Regions from separate parts of the Simiduia sp. 21SJ11W-1 genome, predicted to be linked through region 2. Evidence: predicted binding sites of a transcription regulator. Region 2 holds the regulator's gene; each other region holds the start of a gene.
The links. The regulator sigma-54, encoded in region 2, starts transcription at its own class of promoters, with help from an activator protein. The targets are predictions, from matches to a motif close to TGGCACANNNNTTGCNNT.
Positions count from the first base shown of each region.

Region 1: L1F30_RS07770 (flagellar brake protein) is a predicted target of sigma-54. The motif match lies at 5,381-5,398, and genes of this name have one in related genera.
Region 3: flgF (flagellar basal-body rod protein FlgF) is a predicted target of sigma-54. The motif match lies at 3,151-3,168, and genes of this name have one in related genera.

Region 1 is NZ_CP090959.1:1,763,288-1,771,206, forward strand. Features, by position in the region: gene L1F30_RS07745 (cyclic nucleotide-binding domain-containing protein) at 1-135, shown strand, start outside; gene L1F30_RS07750 (DUF3524 domain-containing protein) at 145-1,290, shown strand; gene L1F30_RS07755 (tryptophan--tRNA ligase) at 1,381-2,388, shown strand; gene bioA (adenosylmethionine--8-amino-7-oxononanoate transaminase) at 2,488-3,771, opposite strand; gene L1F30_RS07765 (DUF547 domain-containing protein) at 3,786-4,592, shown strand; gene L1F30_RS07770 (flagellar brake protein) at 4,577-5,335, opposite strand; gene ttcA (tRNA 2-thiocytidine(32) synthetase TtcA) at 5,548-6,477, shown strand; gene L1F30_RS07780 (hypothetical protein) at 6,480-6,908, opposite strand; gene L1F30_RS07785 (Lrp/AsnC ligand binding domain-containing protein) at 7,166-7,654, opposite strand; gene ald (alanine dehydrogenase) at 7,860-7,919, shown strand, end outside.
Region 2 is NZ_CP090959.1:1,026,646-1,034,564, reverse strand. Features, by position in the region: gene lptA (lipopolysaccharide transport periplasmic protein LptA) at 1-300, shown strand, start outside; gene lptB (LPS export ABC transporter ATP-binding protein) at 297-1,022, shown strand; gene L1F30_RS04550 (RNA polymerase factor sigma-54) at 1,212-2,735, shown strand; gene hpf (ribosome hibernation-promoting factor, HPF/YfiA family) at 2,819-3,109, shown strand; gene L1F30_RS04540 (PTS sugar transporter subunit IIA) at 3,114-3,575, shown strand; gene rapZ (RNase adapter RapZ) at 3,589-4,479, shown strand; gene L1F30_RS04530 (HPr family phosphocarrier protein) at 4,482-4,748, shown strand; gene yjgA (ribosome biogenesis factor YjgA) at 4,843-5,364, shown strand; gene L1F30_RS04520 (trimeric intracellular cation channel family protein) at 5,364-5,978, shown strand; gene msrB (peptide-methionine (R)-S-oxide reductase MsrB) at 5,975-6,520, opposite strand; gene L1F30_RS04510 (YhdP family protein) at 6,624-7,919, opposite strand, start outside.
Region 3 is NZ_CP090959.1:1,806,210-1,814,128, forward strand. Features, by position in the region: gene L1F30_RS07970 (flagellar hook assembly protein FlgD) at 1-342, shown strand, start outside; gene L1F30_RS07975 (flagellar hook-basal body complex protein) at 363-2,825, shown strand; gene flgF (flagellar basal-body rod protein FlgF) at 3,221-3,964, shown strand; gene flgG (flagellar basal-body rod protein FlgG) at 4,076-4,861, shown strand; gene flgH (flagellar basal body L-ring protein FlgH) at 4,891-5,568, shown strand; gene L1F30_RS07995 (flagellar basal body P-ring protein FlgI) at 5,565-6,662, shown strand; gene flgJ (flagellar assembly peptidoglycan hydrolase FlgJ) at 6,663-7,616, shown strand; gene flgK (flagellar hook-associated protein FlgK) at 7,677-7,919, shown strand, end outside.

The DNA.
Region 1 (7,919 bases), 740 kb from region 2:
GTTGACCGCTTGGAGTCTGGTATTAATTACCTGATTACCGGTGACGGTGGCCGGCGCGCCGAAGTGGCGGCTTATTTGTTTAATCAAGCGGGGCTTGATTGCTCTATTTTGTCCTGCGCGGGCGAGCTTTACTAAGCCGTTCGGGTGCGCTGCCTGCTTCTCTCTGCCTATCACGCGCACAGTCACGCCTATTGGTGTGACGGCGTGATGGCAAATTTCCCGCACATTCAGTGGGAGCAGCTCACACTGCCTGCACGCTATTTTAATTGGCGTATTCGGGGCAACGCCATTTCCCTGCTTGCACAATACCCCGAGCAGTTGTCGGCGCCTGCCGATGCCATAGTCGCCACCTCCATGACCGATTTGGTGGGCCTGAAAGCCTTGGCTCCGCACTTGGCAGGCTGCCCGAGTGTGCTGTATTTCCATGAAAACCAGTTCGACTACCCGGCCAACGATGCCCAACAGGCGCGCCTGGAACCACAAATGATGACGCTCTACAGCGCGCTTGTGGCCAATTATCTGGTGTTTAATTCCTGCTATAACTGCAATACCTTTTTTGCAGGCGTGAGCGCCCTGGTGCGTAAACTGCCCGATGGCTTGCCGAAAAACCTGGTGGCAGATTTGCAGGCTAAAGCGCGCGTGCTGCCGGTGCCGTTAAACCCTGCCGCCCACCCAGGCCCCTCGGCAAAAGCCGGCCGCCTCACGGTGATTTGGAATCACCGCTGGGAGCACGACAAAGCCCCTGAAAGGCTCTATGAAGCCTTGGTCAAGCTGCGTGAAAAGGCCCCCGGTTGTGCGCTGACGGTACACCTGGTTGGGCAGTCTTTTCGCAAGGTGCCGGCCGTGTTTGCCAAAATTAAACAGCTACTTGAAGAAGAGGGCTGGGCGGGCGCCTGGGGTTTTCAGCAAGCGCGGGCAGATTACAACCGGTTGTTGGCCGAAAGCCACTTTGCCATCTCTACCGCGCTGCACGACTTCCAGGGCCTTGCGATGCTTGAAGCGGCGGCTTATGGGGCGCAACCCATACTGCCGCGAAGGCTTGCCTACCCTGAGTGGTTTAGTGAATCGGCAGCACGGTTTTATGGGTCTCACCCGGAAGATGTACACAGTGAGGCACAAGCGTTGGCAGAGGTTCTTGTGCAAGCGGTTCAGGGGCATTATTCAGGTGCAGCCATGCGCGGGCATGCGGCTGCAACAGAGGCCGTAGCCGCGCTGGGCTGGGGTAACTTAAGGGCCGCATACGGCCAGTTGTTTGATGAGCTGCAAGCCTCTGCGGGCTTAATGGGGTAGTAGCGGCAACAAGAGCCGATGTGCAGGCTGCACGGCGGGGGCAGGTCGGGTATTATACGCGGCCCTAGCCAACACCAGAGTTTTAGCATTATGAGCAAGCAGCGGATTTTAACGGGCATCACAACCACGGGAACCCCGCACCTGGGCAACTATGTGGGTGCCATCCGCCCAGCCATTGAGGCCAGCCACGACACCAATAACCTGTCGTTTTATTTCTTGGCCGATTTTCACGCATTGATCAAATGCCAGGCGCCGGAGTTGGTGCACCAGTCTACCCGTGAAATTGCCGCTACCTGGTTGGCACTTGGGCTTAATACCGATAACGTGGTGTTTTATCGCCAGTCTGATGTGCCGGAAATTCCCGAGTTGTGCTGGGTGCTTACCTGCATGGCCGCCAAGGGCTTGATGAACCGCGCCCACGCTTATAAAGCCGCCGTTGCCGCCAACGAAGAGGCAGGTGAAGATACTGATTTTGGCATCACCATGGGGCTTTATAGCTACCCGGTGCTGATGGCCGCCGATATTTTGATGTTCAATGCCCATAAGGTGCCGGTTGGGCGCGATCAAATTCAGCACGTAGAAATGGCGCGTGATATTGCCGCGCGTTTTAACCATCACTACGGTGAATTGTTTACGCTGCCAGAGGCAGTGGTAGACGACAACGTGGCTGTTTTACAAGGCCTCGATGGCCGTAAGATGAGCAAAAGCTACGGCAATACCATTCCGTTGTTTTTGGAAGAAAAGCCCCTCAAAAAGCACATCAACAAAATTAAAACCAATTTGCTTGAGCCGGGCGATCCAAAAGATCCCGATGACGCCACGGTATTTCAAATTTGGCAAGCCTTTGCCACGCCTGAGCAAACCCAATATATGCGTGACGAATTCGCAGCCGGCATCGCCTGGGGCGAAGCCAAAAAACAATTGCACGCACTGATTAACGATCAATTAAAAGAGGCCCGCGAGCGCTACCAAACGCTCTTGGCAGACCCGCTGCACATTGAGGCAGAGTTGCAAAAAGGGGCAGAGAAGGCCCGCTCATACAGTGCGCCGTTGCTGCAAAAGGTGCGCGAAGCTGTGGGTATCAAGCCGATTCGCTAAGGGCTTACGGAAATTATAAAGGCGCCCGGCAATGCCTGGCGCCTTTTTTTATGTTCAAATTTTTTTGGTTTTTGTAAGATTGGGTGCGCGTGCGCGGCGCTAGCTGCCCATGCTCAATACCTTGCACATGGCGCCGGTGAGCAGCGAAAGTTCCTTATCGCTGATAATGAGCGGTGGCATTACGTAAACCAGTTTTCCAAACGGGCGAATCCATACACCTTGGTCTACAAAGCGGCGTTGAATAAGCGCCATGTCAACCGGTGCTTGCATTTCCACCACCCCGATGGTGCCCAGTACCCGCACATTGGCAACACCTGGCAGCTGTTTGCAAGGCGCAAGCCCCGCGGTTAACCCGGCTTCAATTTGCAGAACCTTTGCCTGCCAGTTCTGGTTGCATAAAATATCCAAACTTGCATTGGCGGCCGCGCAAGCCAGCGGGTTGCCCATAAAGGTGGGCCCGTGCATGAACACACCGGCTTCGCCATCACAAATGCCTTGGGCCACTTTGTTGTTACACAAGGTGGCGGCCAGGGTCATGTAGCCGCCGGTTAAGCCTTTGCCCACGCAGAGAATATCCGGGCTGATACCTGCGTGCTCGCAGGCAAACATTTTACCGGTGCGCCCGAAGCCTGTGGCAATTTCATCGGCAATCAGCAATATGCCGTATTCATCGCACAGTGCGCGCGCCGCTTTCAGGTATTGCGGAGAATAAAAACGCATGCCGCCAGCGCCTTGCACTACCGGCTCTAAAATCAGCGCGGCAAGGGTTGTATGGTGCTCGCTCAGTATTGCCTTTAGTGGGGCAATATCTTCATCAGTGCAGGGGGCATCAAAGGCGCAGGTGGGCGCGGGCGCAAACAGGTGCGTGGGCATGGCATCGGCAAAGAGGTGATGCATGCCCGTTACCGGGTCACACACAGACATGGCACCAAAGGTATCCCCGTGATAGCCGCATCGCAAAGCAACCATGCGGGTTTTTTCAGGCTTGCCTTGTGAGCGCCAAAATTGCAGCGCCATTTTAAGGGCCACTTCCACAGACACAGAGCCCGAATCGGATAAAAAGACTTTATTTAAACCGGGCGGTGAAAGCGCAACCAGTTTTTGTGCAAGCTTCACGGCGGGCGCGTGGGTGAGGCCGCCAAACATCACATGGGAGACTTTATCCACCTGGTCTTTAATGGCTTGATTGAGCACCGGATGATTGTAACCATGCAGCATGCACCACCAGCTGCTCATGCCGTCGATGAGCTTGCGGCCATCGGTGAGCTCGATGTATACGCCCTGGGCACTGGCTACCGGGTATACCGGCGGCGGATTGTTAAAAGACGAGTAGGGGTGCCAGAGTAATTGTTTATCTAACGAAAGCAGGCTGTCTGTATCCATGGGGGAACTACACAATGAACTTAAAAAGGGGAGTTTACGTGGCTTGCCTGTTTAGAACCAGCCGGGCTCAAGCCGTGGCCGTGATCTGCAGCCTGTCAATGTTGCTGGCAAGTGCTTTTGCCGGCGCAGCCGAGGCAAATCCGTACCAGCAATTTTTAGATACCTACCGCCATGAAACGCCCCGTGGCGCACTGGTAGATTACCGGGCCGTAACCGATGCCCATAAGAAGGCACTGGGCAACTATGTTGCGGGCCTTCAAAGGCAAGCGCCCAGCACCATGGGTGGCGCCGAGGCCCAAGCCTACTGGGTAAACCTCTACAACAGCCGGATGATTTTGCTGGTACTGGAGTCGGGCATTCCGGCATCAATCAAAGATGTGAAGCCTAATTTGGCGGCCTGGCTTGCCGGCGGGCCCTGGAAGTACCCGGTGGTTGACGTGGAGGGGCGCTCACTCAGTTTTGATGATATAGAACACGGTATATTGCGAGCCCAATGGCAGGAGCCCCGCATTCACTTTGTGCTCAATTGTGCGAGTATCGGTTGCCCGGATTTACCGGCCAAGGTGTTAACTGCAGGCACACTTGAGGCCCAGCTTGAATCTGCGGCCTGGGCGTTTATAAACAGTGAAAAGGGCGTAGATGTGAGCGCCAATACGGTGTACCTCAGCCGTATTTTCTATTGGTTTGGCGAAGATTTTGGCACCACCGAGGGCGCCCGCATCGCGTTTATCAATGGCTACCGCAAGGTGCCCATTCCCGAGGGGGCAAGCCTGCGCTACCGCTACGATTGGGCTCTGAACGACTATCAGGCGGCCCGGTAATTTTGCGCGAGCAGTGTGTCTACATAATGGCTCAGCAGGCCGTATTGGTCGCTGGTTAAGCCGCTGAACTCTACGCTGATTTCCGTTTGCCGAACCGGGCGACGCAGAAAGCGAAAGCTTCGGATTTTGCCGTCGCACTGGATTTTCAGCTGCCGGCCCAGTTCAAATTGAATGTTGGGTACCTTGCTGCCGCGGCTGATCTCGCGCAGCTTGTCGCCGTTGAGGTTTAGCCGCATGCCACCGGCCGACAAATTTACCAGTGAGCCAAACCAGTGCGAACGCCAGGGCGATTGCAGCTTCACCGGCACCATGTGATCTTCAAGCAACAAGCGCGGGTGGCGACGCCGCTGGCGGTATTCCAGTGATTCCGGCAGGGGCACCAGGTAGCAGGGGCTGCCGGCAATGGTTTGGCGCTCCAGCACCGGCGCTTCAAATTGCATGATTTTGCCCATGTGCTGGTGCGAAAGGTACAGGCTTTGGCCAATGGCTGGTTGTGGCGCGGTGGGGAACAGCTCATCCAGCACCAGCAGCCGTTGGCTGAAATTGATATCCAAAATCAGTGATTGAAAGCTTTGCCGGTGATTATCAAGCTGCACGGTAATCAGCTGGCGGCGGCTTTGCAGGTCTATCAGGCTTGCATAGCGCTGCATGATGCCCGTAAGGCTCATATCCTGGGCGGGTTCAACGGCAGGTGGCGCATCGGGTGTGCGAATTTTTTGCATTACTGCGTGCAAAAGGCTCATAGCGTCATCTCAATCGGGCAAGGTGCAAGGTGTTGTAACAGGGGTAGAGCAATCGCTATGCCAGCCCGGCACCCCTTGAATTTAGAGGGGTGCCGGGCCTACTGTGATGCAGAAGGCGGCAGGGGTTTGCCGCATGTTGGCAAGCGGCAAGGCGGTTTCCCAAAGCGCTTAAAATCCGTACAATGGCGCCCCCAAAATCGCAGGCCACCCCCATGCAAGATGTAGCCGAACGCAAAGACAAGCTGGAATTCAACAAGCTCCAAAAGCGCTTGAGGCGCCAGGTAGGCACCGCCATTGTAGACTTCAACATGATTGAAGATAACGACAAGGTGATGGTGTGCTTATCCGGCGGGAAAGATTCCTACGCCATGCTGGATATCCTGATGAGCCTGCAAAAAACCGCGCCCATTCGCTTTGAGCTGGTGGCGGTGAATCTGGATCAAAAGCAGCCGGGCTTCCCCGAAGAGGTGTTACCCAACTATTTGCGTACAGTTGGGGTGCCGTTTCAGATTCTTGAAAAAGACACCTACTCGGTGGTGAAAGAGAAAATCCCGGAGGGTAAAACCACCTGCGGCCTATGCTCGCGCCTGCGCCGCGGCACCTTGTACAGCTATGCCGAAAAAATTGGCGCCACTAAAATTGCGCTCGGCCACCACCGCGATGACATGGTTGAAACCCTGTTTTTGAACATGTTTTATGGCGCCAAGCTTTCAGCCATGCCGCCTAAATTACGCGCCAGTGATGGCCGTAACATAGTGATTCGCCCGCTGGCCTATTGCCGCGAAAGCGATTTGCAGGCCTTTGCCGAGGCCCGCAATTTTCCCATCATCCCCTGTAATTTATGTGGCTCCCAGGAAAACCTGCAGCGCCAGAACATCAAGGCCATGTTGCACGAATGGGAGCGTACCCACCCGGGGCGGGTAGAGCAGATTTTTGGTGCAATGCAAAATATTGCCCCCTCCCAGCTGGCCGACCGCAACCTGTTTGATTTTGAAAACCTGAACATCGATCGCACCGGCGAGCGCGCGGAATACGCCTTTGATGATGCCTCGGTTACAGATTGGAGTGACGGTGAGGGCAGCGAGCCGAAGGCGCGGGCGGCAGGTGCGGGCGTGCAATATATAGACGCGGTAAACCTTTAGCCTTAGGCCGCCATGCGTTTACGGCGGTTAAAGGCTGTGGCTAAAAGTTCGGCATCTGTGGGCTTGGCCGATGGCATGCGCTCGCAGGTTTGCTGAATGAGTAGCCAGGCAATGGCTGTGGCGTAGCGCAGGTTGGTGATCAGCTCATCATCGGGGTTATTCAAAAAGGCCCGCTGTGAGGCCAGGCCCCGTACCGTTGAGGCAAGTTCCGGCTGGTGTACCAGGTAGGTATCCCACACTTGGCGATGTTGTTTGGAGGTAATACGGTACAGGCCCAGGCGGCGGGCGCGATCTGGGCATATGTGGTGGCCAAGTTCACTGGCTGCAGCCGCCTGGAGCAACAATTGCTCGGCACGTTTTGTATACAAACCCATCTGGCGCAGGGTAGGCCGGATAATCAAGCCCACCAGTTCCGGTTCGCAGATGCCCATGTCAATCTCCCGCTAGCGCGAATAATACTGGGGTTTCGCCTGTCCAAGGTGTAGACCCATTTGGTTCAATACGCCAGAACTTATGCAAAAAGAATCACTTGCGGCCGATTGCTATAAATGATCTGAGCAGCGGTGCTGGCTTTTTGACGCTTACCACTTAGGTGGCGCTCAGTACTAAACGTTCCAAAATCTGTGCCAGTATTTTTCGCGGGCTTACCTTTAAAAAACCAGTGGAAATCACTGGCCTTTTGCCTGGCTTAAGGCCGTTGGTAGCGCACGGGAACTTCCAGGGTTTCTTTTACCTGCTCCATAACCACATAGCTGGTGCACTCCTGTACACCCGGCAGGGTGAGCAATGTTTCACCGTAAAACTGCCTGTAGGCTGCCATGTCTGCCACGCGGGCTTTAATTAGGTAATCAAAGTTGCCGGATACCAGGTAGCACTCCTGTATTTCTGGCAGGCTGGCGGCGGCTTTTCTGAAATCTTCAAAAATATCCTGCGAGGAGCGCACCAGGCTGATTTGCACAAACACCACCAGTGCGGCATCCAGAAACTCCGGGTTCACCATGGCGGCATAGCCTTGAATGACGCCGTCGCGTTCCAGCCGCTTTACCCGCTCCATGCAAGGCGTAGCGCTCAGCCCCACCTGGCGGGACAAGTCTGCATAAGAGGTGCGGCCGTTTTTCTGGAGCACGCGAATGATGTTTTTATCAATGGTGGAGAGCTCTTTTGCGCGTTTTTTCATGTGCGTAATTCTTCTGAAAAAGGTATGGGCTGATAATAGGCGGTCATAATGGTTGAATCCACTAAAAGGTAAATTTATATAGTTGAAAGCTCTGATAAAACACGAAAATTGCAAAGGAATCACCCGTTTGCCGTGGCTATACTTCGCCCCATCGATAACCACATAAGGCCAGCCATAGTGGCCCGGCGAGAGACTGAGGTGATTTATGTTAATCGGTGTACCTAAAGAGATTAAAAACCACGAATACCGCATCGGCTTAACCCCT
Region 2 (7,919 bases):
GAGGTTTACCGCGTGGTAGCCACCGGTGCACCGGCCCACTTTCAACAGCAACCCGAGATCGATAAGCCACTGGTAAAAGCCCGCGGCGAATTACTGGTGTACGAAGTGGGTAATGAAAAGCTCACCATCACAGGCAAAGCCCGCGTAGAGCAAGACGGCTCACTGATCACCGGTGATCAAATCAACTACAACATTCACCTGGCCACCGTTGAGGCCGGCCGCCGTACCGATAGCAAGGAGCGGGTCAACGTTATTCTGCAGCCTCAAAAGCGCACGCCCGCGGAGCAAAAAGACCAATGAGCCAGTTGCAAGCACTGAACCTGGCCAAGAGCTACAAGGGCCGCCGGGTAGTAATCGACGTATCGATGGAGGTAAACAGCGGCCAGATAGTGGGCCTCTTGGGCCCCAATGGCGCCGGCAAAACCACTTGCTTTTACATGATTGCGGGCCTGGTAGAAAGCGATGCCGGGCGCGTGAGCATCGACGATCAGGACTTAACCCCCCTGCCCATTCACGGGCGCGCACGGGCGGGCATCGGCTATCTTCCGCAAGAGGCCTCGGTATTTCGCAAACTCACCGTGGCCAACAATATTCTTGCCATTCTGGAAACCCGCAAAGAGCTCAACCGCAAACAGCGCTTAGCGCGCATGGAAGATTTGCTGGAAGAGTTTCACATTACCCACATCCGCGACAGCCTGGGCATGGCGCTGTCGGGCGGCGAACGCCGTCGGGTGGAAATTGCCCGGGCCCTGGCCACCGAGCCACGGTTTATTTTGCTGGATGAACCCTTCGCCGGAGTCGACCCCATTTCCGTGGGCGATATCAAAGGCATCATCAAGCACCTTAAAGATCGCGGCATCGGCGTACTGATTACCGACCACAATGTACGCGAAACCCTCAGCATCTGCGAAAAGGCCTACATCGTTAGCGAAGGCCACATTATTGCCGAGGGCGATGCCAGCACGGTGCTCGCCAACCAGCGGGTACGCGAGGTGTACCTAGGCGACCAGTTCACCCTCTAGGCCTGCACATCACCGCACTGGCGCGCAGAACAACAACGCTTTACGCGCCAACCTTAAATCACCCATAAAGGCATGGTGCTTGCTTGTCAATATTGCCTCGCTATTGCCGGATGACTACACTTAGGTTGCGCCCGCTGGAGTTAAGGCCACGTTTTGGGCAGCAACCAAGAGGATGTAAGTCATTACCCCATGAAGCCATCTCTACAGCTAAAACTCGGTCAGCAGCTGACCATGACGCCGCAGTTGCAACAGGCCATCCGGCTGCTGCAATTGTCGACACTGGACTTACAGGCCGAAATCCAGGAGGCGCTGGAATCCAACCCTATGCTCGAGATGGCAGACGGCGATGACACAGGCGCCGATAACGCCGCAGACCACCCAGACAACAGCCAATCTGCCCAGCCAGACGGCAAAGACGCAAACGACAACGCCCCGGATACCCCCGCAACCGACACCACCAGCGACACCTCGATGGATGCCGACTGGAATAACGACATTCCAGACGACCTGCCGGTAGATACCAACTGGGACGACATCTACACCTCGGGCCCCGCCAGCGCAGGCCCGGCATCGGACGACGATCGCGACTACGAGCGCGACGACAGCGGCGGCGAAACCCTGCAAGAACATTTGCTGTGGCAGCTCAACCTCACGCCCATGTCTGATCGTGATCGGGTGATTGCCATGGCCATCATCGATGCCATAGAGCCCAGCGGGCTGTTGGCCTCACCTCTGGAAGAAATAACCGAGGGCCTGGGCCAAGACGCCGATCTGCAAGATGACCCCCTCGAACACGATGAAGTACTGGCGGTGCTGCACCGGCTGCAACAATTCGACCCGCCAGGCGTTGGCGGTCAGGATTTATCGGAATGCCTGCTGATTCAGTTGCGCACACTACCGGCCACTACACCTTTTCTGGATGCTGCTAAACTGATTGTTAAGGATCACTTGGCCCTGCTAGGCAGCCGCGATTACAAGCAACTCATGCGCCGCTGTAAGCTCAAGGAATCAGAGCTTGCCGAAACCATCGGGCTGATCCAAACCCTTAACCCGCGCCCGGGCGAGAGTATCAGCCGGGCTGAAACCGAGTATGTCGTCCCGGATGTCTTTGTCAGCAAAAAACAGGATCGGTGGCTAGTGGAGCTCAATCCAGATATCGCGCCCAAGATCCGTATCAACTCAGGCTACGCGTCGCTGGTAAAGCGCGCCGACACCAGCAAAGATAACAACTTCCTGCGCGATAACCTGCAAGAGGCCCGCTGGTTTTTAAAGAGCCTGCAAAGCCGCAACGAAACATTACTCAAGGTGGCCAGCTGCATTGTTGAAAAACAGGTGGGCTTTTTCGAACACGGCCCGGAAGCCATGAAACCCATGGTGCTGCACGACATCGCCGAAGAAGTTGGCATGCATGAATCCACCATATCCCGGGTGACTACGCAAAAGTACATGCACACCCCCCAGGGCATTTACGAACTCAAGTATTTCTTCTCAAGCCACGTGAGCACAGACTCAGGCGGCGAGTGTTCCTCAACGGCAATTCGCGCCATCATCAAGAAGCTGGTGGCCGCAGAGAACCCCAAAAAGCCCTTGAGCGACAGCAAAATTACCAAGCTCTTAGAAGAGCAAGGCATTCAGGTGGCCAGGCGTACCATCGCCAAGTACCGGGAGTCTCTCGGTATCGCGGCCTCGAATGAGCGAAAGCGACTGATTTAGCAAGCGAGTATTGGTGCCCCGCAACGGTATTGCACCAATGCGGGGCGGGTGCAACGCAAACGCAGCGACAAAAGGAGCAGCAAATGCAAATCAACATCAGCGGACACCATCTCGACCTGACCGACGCCATCAAAAGCTATGTCAACACCAAGCTTGAAAAACTCGAACGCCACCACGACCGAATAACCAGCATCAATGCCATTTTGAGTGTTGATAAACAGCGACAAAAGGCAGAAGCTACCGTCCACGTCAGTGGCGCCGAGTTTTTCGCTGACTCTCAGTCCGAAGACCTGTATGCTGCCATCGATCTACTCACCGATAAGCTGGATCGCCAACTTATCAAGCACAAAGAAAAGCTTCGAAGCCACCGTTGAATTTATGCAGTTTGAAAATCTCTTGGCCCCACGCCGTGTGCAACACGGCGTGGATGGCGTCAGCAAAAAGCGCGCGCTGGAAATTCTGGCCGACCTGATCTCTAACGATATCCCCTCCCTCGCCGCCGACGACCTCTTTCGCAGCCTGGTTGCCCGCGAACGCCTGGGCAGCACCGGCCTCGGCCACGGTATCGCCATACCCCACTGCCGGGTTGCCAACTGCGAGGCCACCACCGGTGCGCTGATTACACTGTCTCACTCCATCGACTTCGACGCCATTGACGGCGAACCCGTCGACGTTATTTTCGCACTTCTGGTGCCGGAAGATGCCGATGGCGATCACCTGCAAACACTGGCCAGGCTTGCCGAGCTGTTTCAGCGCGAGGAATTTCGTGAAGAGTTGCGCAGTGCTGGCTCAGACCAGCTGCTCTATAGTAGGGTAGTGCAACACCTCACTGCAGCCTAAGGAATCTGCCACCATGCCCACCGAGCCAAGCACACCGCGATTAATTGTTGTCAGTGGCCGCTCGGGCGCCGGCAAAAGTACAGCGCTACACGTGCTGGAAGACTTAGGCTTCAACTGCATTGACAACCTGCCGCTGCGCCTGCTGCCGGAACTCGTCAAGCAACTGGAGGCAGACCCCACCGACCAGCAATCGTTTGCCATTAGCGTGGATGCCCGAAACGCCTGGCGCGAGCTGACCAAGTTCCCGCAGATTATTGCCCACGCACGCGACAGCGGCATTCACATTGAAGTGATGTTTCTCGATGCGCGCTCGCCCGCGCTGATTCAGCGCTTTAGCGAAAACCGCCGCAAGCACCCCCTCAGTCGCGACGGCGTGGCACTGCGCGATGCCCTTATAAAAGAACGCGAACTGCTACAGCCAGTGGTGGATTTGGCGGATCTTGTGATCGACAGCACCAACTTAACCCTGCACCAGTTGCGCGATCTGGTAAAAGTGCGGGTGCGTCAATCCGATGAAACCACCATGGCACTGCAATTAATGTCTTTTGGCTTCAAGCGCGGCGTGCCCGTGGATGCAGACTTCGTGTTTGACGTGCGCTGCCTGCCCAACCCCTACTGGAAACCCGAGCTGCGCGCGCAAACAGGCCAGGACCAAGGCGTGGCCGACTTCCTGGAGGCACAGGAAGACACAAGCCTCATGCTAGACGACATCTACCAGCACATTCACAAGTGGCTGCCAAGATTCGAGGCCAGCAACCGCAGCTACATGACAGTGTCCATCGGCTGCACCGGCGGCCAGCACCGCTCGGTATACATCGCCGAGCAATTGCACAAAAAACTGATGGCCGACTACCCCAAAGCGCAATTACGTCACCGAGAGTTGGTGGCCAATCACGGGCACTGAGCATGGAACGGCAAATTGAAATCATCAACAAGCTTGGGCTGCACGCCCGGGCGGCGGCAAAAATGGCCACGCTGGCAGCGCGCTTTGGCTGCAAAATACAGGCAGGTGTGGGCGACAAGCGCGTTGATGCCAAAAGCGTGATGTCGCTCATGCTGCTTGCCGCCAGTAAAGGCACCCAGCTCACCCTGGTCACCGAAGGGGAAGACGCAGACGAGGCCATGGCCGCCCTGTGCGAGCTCATAAACGACCGCTTCGGCGAAGGCGAATAGCCCCTGTCACTGGCGCCGCAAGTTAGATACCATGCGCGCCCAACCCCACTTGTACCAAAGGCTGCACGCAGGCCCTAGCACTTCGGAAGGCACCATGACGCAAGACAATCAATTCGAAGACGAATTTGAACAAGAGCAGCCCAAAAGCCGCACACAAATCAAGAAGGAAATGCTGGCGCTGCAGGCGCTGGGTGCCAAGCTGTGCGAGCTCAACAAGGAGCGCCTGGCAAAAATTCCGCTTCCGGATTTATTGCGCAACGCCATTGTGGAGATGGGCCGCATCAAAACCCACAACGCCAAACGCCGGCACATGCAGTTTATTGGCAGGCTGATGCGCGAGGCAGACCACGAGGCCATCGAAGAAGCCTATAACGCGCTCACCCAGGTATCTGAGCAGCATGTGCAACAACAACACCTGGCCGAGCGCTGGCGCGACCGGATGCTGGCCGAAGGCGACGACGCCATCAACGCCTTCTTACTGGATTTCCCCGCCGCCGACCGCCAGCAGCTGCGCCAATTGGCCCGGGCCGCCAAACAGGAAGCCGCCAAAAGCAAACCGCCGGCAAGCGCTCGTAAACTGTTTCGCTGCTTGCGAGACAGTATCGTAGGCGCCTGATGCTTTTTGAAAGCACGCTCTATTTTGCAGGCCTCATAGGTTGCGCTGTGTTCGCCATTTCCGGCGGGTTGGCTGCGGCAGAAAAACGCCAAGACATCATGAGCTTTATTCTGCTGGGTGTGGTAACCGGCCTTGGTGGCGGCACCGTGAGAGATTTAGTGCTGAACAAGCCCGCCATTTTCTGGCTGGCCGAGCCTTTGTATTTGTACGTGTGTGTGGCCGCTGCCGCACTGACTTATTTCCTTGCCCCGATTTTAGCCTCCAAGCACCGCGCATTAATCTGGATGGACGCAGCCGGCATGGCGCTGTTTAGCGTTACGGCCGCCCACTCAACCCTTCAATGGCACGATGCATGGCTTGTGGCTATGGCGATGGCCATGATTACCGCCTCGTTTGGTGGCGTTATGCGCGATGTATTGCTGGATCAAATGCCGGTGATACTTGAACCTGAAATTTATGTGTCGGCAAGCCTTTTGGGTGCGCTCACCTATCTCATTGCCAATGCAATGGCGCTGCCAACCCACTGGGCCATTGCCATTGGTGTGCTGGCGGCCTTCAGCTTGCGCGGCGCGGCCATCATTTGGGATTTGCGCCTGCCCAAATACAAGGATTAATCGGCGCCGGCCGGCGCATTTTCGATCACGCGTTGTGCGGGAATAAACTCTAACGCCGCCGAGTTAATGCAGTAGCGCAAGCCCGTGGGTTTGGGCCCGTCTTCAAAGACATGGCCCAAGTGCTCGCCGCATTTGCTAAGCACCTCCATACGCCGCATGCCCCAGCTGAAATCTTTTTTGAGCACCACGTTTTCCCGGTTAAACACTTCCCAAAAACTGGGCCAGCCAGAGCCGGATTCATACTTATGCCGGGCGTGAAATACCGGCAACTTGCAACCGGCAGTCACGTACACGCCGTCACGCTTTTCCTCAAGCAAAGGCCCTGTGAAGGGGCGCTCGGTGGCTCCCTGCCACAACACCTTATAGCTAAGCGCAGGCAACATTTCAGCCCACACGGCATCAGGAATCGTCTCCATTGCACGCTGTTCGGCCACCAGCCGCTTGGCCTGGGCCACACTCATGTCGCTGTCGCCGCCTAAGGATTCAGAGGCACAACTTGAAACCAGCAGCGCACACATACAGTAAAAAGCAGACAACTTCACAGGCAACACCTCACCGCGATCAATAACTTCAGGCCATTAGAGCAATGTTGGCGCCTGTTGTTACAAGTAGTGATACAAGGACTGCTACAAAGGGCGCCCGGCATTAGGGGCTTGCGTCAGACGCGACCGCAGGCAGCGGGTCTGAGGTTTGCGGTTGCCGGGTGGCCTCGCCTCCATCGCTGGCAGAATGATTTGGGGTTGGCTGCGGCTCAGGTACCGAGGTGCCGCCATTGGCATCGGGCGCCGGGGCTTTGGGGGCAACCCGGGGCTTGGCACCGGATTTCGGTGCCCGCCCACGGGCATCGGAAATTTGCATAAACTTCATTTCAGGGCTATCCAGCGAGCCAGTTACCCGGTAATTCACGCTGGTCATTTGATCGAATTGTTTTTCAAACAAGCGGCTCGCCACAAACACCCCCGCAGCCACCGGCAAACCAGCCGAAACGGCCGCAATAAAGGTTAAGTTATCGAGCACAGGTAAGTTGACTGTAAGGTCTGTATCGAGGGTGTTTTCAATCAAATTCACACGCCCTGCCATCTGCATTTTGCTCGACGGTGTGCGCACGGCTACCGGGCTTGCCAAGGTCAGCAGGCCGCGATCAAACGCGAGCTCACCGGTGACTTTATCGTAGGCCATTCCACTTGCGTAGACGTCAGAAAAATCCAGCTGCAAGCGACGAATCCAGGTATCGAAGTTCAATATGCCCATCAAGCGCATCAATGCGTTGCCGGCCGATGCATCAGCCCGCAAAAATCGACCTTGCTCGATGGTAAAATCCACGTCCCCTTGCAGCCCCACAATCTGGGCCTGCATGGGTGCGCCCGGCCAACGCACGGCCATATCAAAATTCGCGCTCCGGCTCTCAATAAGTTTTTCCATTGCCAGCGCAGACATCACCTCACCCAAATCGCCGGCCTCTAAGCGCCCGTTAAAGGCACTTTCGTGACGCCCGTGATCCCACACCAGTTGCGCACCGCGCCCGGTTTCTGCATCCACCGCGAACTGCAAACCATAGAGGCTGCCCTTAATGTCGCCAAGGGTCAGGGTTGCGCCGCGCACGCTCGCATCAAATCGCACTTGGCCGATATTTTCATCCTGCTGATACAGGCTCGCCACTGCCACACGTATATCAGGCAGCGGGGCAATAGCAGCCCAAACGGCTTCGGCATCGCGAGCAATGTTTTCTTGCACAACGCGTGCGTCTTCAGGCGAAGGCGCGGCTTCTGTTTCATTTTGGGCGGCGTCACTGTTTTCCCACAGCGGCAAGCGCAAATAATTCAGGCTTAAGTCCAGCGGCCTGTCTGCGCTATAGGGTAAATCCAAATCGCCGGCAATGCGCTCGTTGCGCAAGTTGATCCTCCAGGCGGCGCTGGATTTAATCGCCTCTATGTGCGATTC
Region 3 (7,919 bases), 780 kb from region 2:
ACCAGCGATGTGAATGTGAATATTTACAGTGAATCTGGCTCGCTTGTGGAATCAATTCCCGTGGGCTACCAGAGCAAGGGCGAAATGGTATTCCGGTGGGATGGCATGTACCTGGAGGTAAACGGTGAGCTAACCGATTGGGCCAGCCAGCTCCCCAACGGTGCTGCGCCCGGGCAGTATAAATTTGAAGTGATGGCGAGTATTGACGGCGAGCCCACGCAGTTAGATACCGCATTAAGTGCCAATGTGAACAGTGTGACCATTGGTTCAAACGGATCCTTGACGTTGAATCTGGCAGGCATTGGGCCTGTATCAATGTCTGATGTAAAACAGTTTAACTAGCCTTAGAGCAGGGTATTACAATGCCATTCAATACAGCGTTAAGCGGCATTCGTGCAGCAAACTCCGATCTGAAAATTACCGGCAATAATATTGCAAACGCCAGTACCACGGGTTTTAAGAGCTCTCGGGCGGAATTTGGTGACGTATATGCCACCACTATTTTGGGGGCGGGCGTTAATACCATCGGCGGCGGTGTGCGTTTGCAAGAGGTATCGCAACAGTTTAGCCAGGGTAATATCAGTTTTACCGAAAATGAGCTGGATCTTGCCATCAGCGGCGCCGGATTTTTTATCTTGAATCAAGGCGGCGATCAACTTTATACCCGCGCAGGTACCTTTGGCTTAGATAAAGACGGCTATATTGTGAACAACACCAATGGCCGCCTGCAGGGCTTCGGCGCTGATATCAACGGTGTCATTGGCGGCGTTGTGGGCGATATGCAAATCCAAACCGGCAATCAGCCACCACGGCAAACCACTTTGGTGGAATCTGCGTTGAATCTGGATGCCAACGCGCCTGTATTACAGCGCTCAGGTACCACCATTTTGACAAATGGCAATGCCATTGGGGTTACTCAGGTTGGGCTGCAAAACGCCACTACATCCACGGCTGCGTCTACAAACTTTGCACTGCCAGGTGCGGGGTTCGATTTTAATGCCAATACCGTAACCTTTGATATACAGCTGGCCGGAGCGACCTCCGGCAACAATGGCACTGTGTCTATTACTTTGAATACTGCCAACGGCGTGCCTGCCAATATCAACAACTTTAACGATTTGCGTACCCTTGAAGGCGTGATTAACGGGCAAATTTTTTCACCCACCTTGCCGCAAACCCCCATCGATGTTTTGGCCGTGGCCGTAGATGATGGCGGCGGTAACTACCACCTGGAGTTTCAGGCGCTGCAAGATGGCGAGCCCTCGCAGGTAACCTTGACCAATGGCAGCGGCAATGCTGGCGTGCTGGGTTTAGCCGGCGCAATTGGCGCGGGCAGCATTCAGGATAACTCCGGAACGCCCGCTGTTGATAATGGCTACCCATTGCAATCTATTGATGTGGTAGGGCCAAATCAAACCATTACCTACACCAGTGCAGAGGGCCAAACAGCCAGTGAAATTGCCTCGGAAATGAACGGGCTTGCCGGCGTCACTGCAACGGCAACTACCACCGCGCGCATTGTGGCAGCCGGCTACAACAATGCCGCCGGAAACATGGTTATAAACCTGAATAATGTAGCCCTCAATGCCAATGATTTGGCTGGCCTTGAAACCGAAATTAACGGCTTATCTACCTCAACACTTCCGGGTGTAACCGCCACCCTGGATGCAGTAACAGGGGATTTAATCGTAACCTCTAACATTGGTGACGATTTACGTTTCATCATGAGCTCCACTACCGATGGCGATACCGTGGAAGTATTGGGTAATCCTGCCGTGCCTTCGCAAACGCTGGAAGCAGATCCTGCCAACAACGGCATTGGGGCCGGCAATTCGCTGGCATCCACCAACGGCATAGTGGTGGGCGGTGAGATAGATCTGGTGCTGGATGAAGGCTACACCATTAACAATCCCAATCCGCCGGCTATCGGTTTGTACAGCCCCTTTACGGCTACGTCTTTCCAGCCTTTTGTGATTAACCAGTTCGACCCAACCGATCAGGGCACCTATAACCACGCAACCTCGGTTACGGTGTACGACTCGCTCGGCAACAACCATGTGATGACGCAATACTTTGTACGTCAAAACTACGACCCGAACGATCCGCTCACCTCGCCCAATCACTGGGTGATGCATGTGCAGATTGACGGCGAAGATGTAGGCGACCCAGACACAACATTGCCGCCACCCGGCAATGTTGCGCCGACCCAGGCATCGTACAATCTGCACTTTGATTCTAATGGCGCATTAGATCCATTGTTAAGCGACCCGATACTGATTTCCAACTGGGTGCCTCTTGATCAAAATGGCAACCCCAATGGCGCGCAGGGGCCATTGAATCGCCTGCAGGGTGGCGCCTTACCCATTGTGGTGCCACCTACCAATTCCAACTTTGAAGTTGTGATGGATGGCACCTCACAGTTCGGTAGCGATTTTGCAGTTAATAATGTAGATCAAAATGGTTACGCCACCGGCAGGCTTTCGGGCATAGATCTGGATGACGAGGGCGTACTCTTTGCCCGCTTTACCAATGGTGAGGCGCAGGTGCTGGGCCAGCTAGCGATTGCCGATTTTGCCAATGTGCAGGGCTTGCAGCCCGCCGGCGACACCATGTGGGCTGAGAACTTTGAATCGGGTATTCCGCAAATAGGTACGCCCGGCACTGCGGCCCTTGGGGTTATCAATGCCGGAGCACTGGAAGATTCCAACGTGGATTTGTCTGAGCAACTCGTAAACTTGATTATTGCCCAGCGTAACTTCCAGGCCAGCGCCAAGACCATTGAAACGGCCGATGCCGTTACCCAAACCATCATCAACCTGCGCTAATGACAGTTTTTACCCTCTGCGCCCCAAGTCTAGACACAGAGACTTGGGGCGCAGTTTGTAACCCTCACTCGCACGGGTTTAGGTGACGGCTAGCTAAGTATTGCTGTGCAGTGGCTTGTACCCTCTCATTCCTGTTTTGCAAGCAGGCCTCAAAAGGCGTTTGCGCCGGGTAACATGCTGCGCCTGAACTCTCATCTCAAGAAAGCGTTTGAAGGCATGGCCTTCAAGGTGTGGGCAAGCTCACATTAGCTTACTGTTTAGCTGCGTTCTTAAGGCCGTTGTTTGTTGGTGCCATTTGCTACATAAGGCCGGTGTTGGTTTTCTCTGGCACTGTTTTTGCTCTATCTCAGGTATGACGATCGAATGATCAAAAATTGTCGTTCCGAGGAAGAACTATGGACAAGGCGCTTTATGTATCCATGACCGCGGCCAAGCACAATATGCGCGCGCAAACCGCGCATTCCAATAATCTGGCCAACATTAATACCCATGGTTTCAAGGCGGATTTCGCGCAGGCAAGGGCGATGCCCGTGTTTTACGGCGATGGCCACCCCACGCGCGCCTACGCACTGACAGAGTCGCCCGCCACAGATTTCGCGCATGGCGCATTTATTGAAACCGGGCGTGAGCTGGATGTGGCCATCAATGGTGATGGTTTTTTGGCGGTGCAACTTCCAGATGGCCGTGAAGCCTACACCCGGGCCGGCAACCTGCTGATTGATGCCGACGGCATCTTGCGCAACAGCGAGGGCATGATTGTGTTGGGTGATGGCGGCCCCATTGCCTTGCCGCCCCAAGAGAAGGTGGAAGTAGGGCTGGACGGCAGTATATCCATTATCAACGCGGGCGAAGGCCCGCAAACCCCGGCACAGATCGCGCGTTTGCGATTGGTTAACCCAGATGTCGCCAACCTTGAAAAAGACGAGAGCGGCTACTTTGTGACGCGCGACGGTGAGGCCGCAGCGGTAGATGCCAATGTCCAGGTAACTTCGGGCTTCCTGGAGGCCAGCAATGTCAACGCCATGCACGAGTTCACCTCTGTGCTTACGTTGGCGCGCCAGTATGAGTTACACGTAAAGCTTATGGGCAGCGTGCAGGAAAACTCTGAAGCATCGGCCCGAATGTTGCAAATAAGTTAACACCAAGGCTATTTATGGGCGCCGGTACTTGGCTGTTGCCAACACCGGCGCGTAAGAATTAGAGCGATCAGGGCGCAAGCCTGACGTACGTGAACCGAGAGGAATGCCAGTATGCACGCCGCACTTTATGTGAGTAAAACGGGCCTTAGCGCGCACGATAAGCAGTTAACCACTATCTCAAATAATTTATCGAACGCCTCCACTGTGGGCTACAAGCGCGATAGAGCCGTATTTGAAGATCTGCTGTATCAGGTGCAACGCCAACCCGGCGCGCAAACTACCCAAGACACCCAGCTCCCCTCGGGTTTACAGCTGGGTAGCGGTGTGCGCGTTGTGGGTACCCAAAAGCAATTTACAACCGGTAGCCTGCAGGTAACTGATCAATCTCTGGATGTTGCCATTAACGGGCGCGGCTTTATGCAGGTGCTCCAGCCAGATGGGAATATTTCCTACACCCGCAACGGCCAGCTGCATTTAAATTCTGATGGCCAGGTGGTTAATGCCAATGGTTTGTTGTTAGAGCCTGCCATTACCATACCCGAAGATGCCAACCGCATTACCATTGGTACAGATGGCACCGTGAATGTGTTTATTCCCGGCGACCCTAACCCGCAGCAGGTGGGCAATATTCAATTGGTGGATTTCATTAATCCCGCAGGCCTTGAAGCCATAGGCGGCAACCTGTTTTTGGAAACCGCATCCAGCGGTAACCCGCAGGCAGGTACCCCCGGTGAAAACGGCCTGGGTGAAGTGCTGCAAGGTACGCTTGAAAATTCCAACGTGGATATTGTGGAAGAAATGGTCAATATGATCACCACCCAGCGGGCCTACGAAATGAACTCAAAAGTGGTATCTACAGCGGATCAAATGCTGCAATTTATCACGCAAAACCTGTAATGCCGCTTCGCTATAGAGGAATGCAGTGTATGTTTAAGTTCGCCTCAGCTCTGTTGGTTTCATTGGGCGCTTTGCTTGGTGGGTGCGTGGTATCGCAACCGCCAGCGCCGAACGACCCCTTCTACGCACCGGTACTGGGAAATACGCCAGTACCGCCAGTGCCCACCGATGGCTCTCTGTACCGTGGCGACTACAGCTTATCGTTTTTTGACGATCGTAAAGCCACCCGTGTGGGCGACATTATTACCATTGTGCTCTCCGAGCGCACCGTAGGCAGCAAAAGCTCGGGCGTCAGCATGAAAAAAGAATCAGACAACAGCTTTACCGGCACATTGTTCGGTGTTGAACCCAGGGTAGGGGAGTATTCATTGGATACCAGCACCCAGGTAGATCGCGATTTTGTGGGTGAATCTGATGCAGACCAAAGCAACAGTTTGCAGGGCAATATCACCGCTACTGTAACCGATGTTCTGCCTAACGGTAATTTGGTAATACGCGGTGAAAAATGGATAACACTTAATAAAGGCGAAGAATTTATTCGGGTAAGCGGCATGGTGCGGCGCGAAGATATCAGCCTGGATAACAGCGTATTGTCTACCCGGCTCGCCAATGCTCGCTTGAGTTATGCAGGCCGAGGTGCGCTTTCTGACGCCAGTGAAATGGGCTGGCTGGGCCGATTTTTCAACTCTCCGGTATGGCCATTATGAAAATTTTGATTGTTGCTTTAGTGATGGCTTGCTTGCCGCTGGCCGCAGTTGCAGAGCGGGTGAAAGACATCGCAAGTGTGGCAGGTGTGCGCACCAATCAGTTGGTGGGTTATGGCTTGGTGGTGGGGCTTAATGGCACCGGAGATCAAACCAACCAAACCCCTTTTACGGTGCAATCGTTCTTAAATATGCTGAATCAGTTCGGTATCGCCATGCCGCCCGGCATTAAACTGCAGCTAAAAAATATTGCGGCAGTAACGGTGCACGCAGAAATGCCGGCCTTTGCAAAACCTGGCCAATCTCTGGATATTACGGTTTCCTCTATTGGCAATGCCAAAAGTTTGCGCGGCGGCAGCTTGATTATGACGCCGCTGAAAGGCATAGATGGGCAGGTATACGCCATTGCACAGGGCAATCTGGTGGTGGGTGGTTTTGGCGGCGAAGGCAACGACGGCTCAAAGGTGACAGTGAATGTACCCAGTGTGGGCCGTATTCCCTCAGGCGCCATGGTAGAGCGGCAAATCGCTACCCGCTTCGATGAGGGGCGCGCCATAGTATTTAATTTACACAGGCCCGATTTCACCACCGCCAAGCGTCTGGCTGAAAGTATCAACAATATGCTGGGCCCGGATGTTGCTGCACCTGTTGATGCCGTGTCTGTTTCGGTACAGGCACCGGTAGATCCCGCACAGCGGGTAAATTACCTTTCCCTACTTGAAAATATTAATGTAGAGCCCGGGCGCGAGCCCGCACGGGTTGTGATTAACTCGCGCACCGGCACCATTGTGGTGGGGCAGGATGTGCGGGTCTCGCCGGTTGCTGTTACCCACGGCAGCCTCACAGTCACTGTTTCCGAAGCACTTTCGGTAAGCCAGCCCAATGCGTTGGGGGAAGGCCAGACTGTGGTAGTGCCGCAATCCAATGTGGGTGTTGAGGAAGAAATAAACCCCATGTTCAAATTTGATACCGGCACAAGCCTGGATGACATAGTGCGCGCCGTTAATCAGGTGGGTGCAGCGCCCGGCGATCTAATGGCCATTTTAGAGGCGCTCAAGCAATCTGGTGCGCTCAAAGCCGAGCTTATTGTGATCTAGATGAATAACCTAAACCTTCCCGTTCAGTCTACCCAGGTTGATAGCTTTACTAATCTCAACTCGCTGGATCACGTGAAAAAAATGGGCCGCGAGGGCGATCAACAATCACTGCGCGAAGTGGCGCGCCAGTTTGAAGCCATGTTTGTGCAGCAGTTGCTAAAAACCATGCGCGCCACCGAGGATGTATTTGCCAAGGGTAACTATACCCAATCAAGTGAAATGAAATTTCACCGCGATCTGCTGGATCAACAGATGTCGCTCTCGCTTACCCAAGGCCGCGGCCTGGGCCTTGCTGAAGCGTTGTTTGCCCAAATGACAGAGCAATACGGCAAGCTTTTGCCGCCGCCAACCAATGCCGCCGGCGCTCAAGCCCCGGCAGGCACAAGCGGGCAAGAACCTGAACCAGCACCAAGCGCGCCGGTAAGTAACGTGAATGCCGCCGATGCTAAAACCGATGCTAGCGCTTCTACTGAGGCAAAAATTCGCCGCTTCGTGGATGAGGTATTTCACGCAGCGCGCCAAACAGCCGATGCTCTGGGTGTAGCTGTGGAAGGTGTAATCGCGCAGGCAGCCCTGGAGACGGGCTGGGGCGAGCACCAATTAACAGATGATAAAGGCGCCCCTAGTCATAATTTCTTTAATATCAAAGCCGATGCCCGCTGGGAGGGTGACTCTGTAGCCAAGCGGGTATTGGAGTACATAGACGGTGTGCCCATTACGCTACTGTCAAATTTCCGGAAATACGAAAGCGCGCAGGCCGCCTTTAAAGATTTTACTAATTTTATAACCCACTCCCCACGCTACCAGGAAGTTAAAAACAGCCCAAGTGCGAAAAGCTATGCCCAAGCGCTGCAGGCAGCAGGCTATGCAACAGATCCGGCTTACGCCCAAAAAATTGCCAACATTGCCAATAGCCCATTGCTTAAAAATATATTGGCTCAAAAATTGCTCTAATTAATTCAGTGGGGTCAATATTTCAATATTGACGCGGAATTAATTAAACGGTGAAGCGCAATGGCCGATTTATTAGGTATAAGTATCAGCGGGCTGAAGTTCAGCCAGTCTGCGCTCAAAACTACCAGCCATAACATCTCCAACGCTGATACCGCGGGCTATTCACGCCAGCGGGCGCTCGCTGGCACCAACGATGCCACCTTCATTGGCGGCAGCTACCAGGGCAACGGCGTTCACCTGCAAACCCTGGAGCGTATTGCCAGCCAGTTCGCCATTGATCAATTGCGCTCTGATACCACGCTG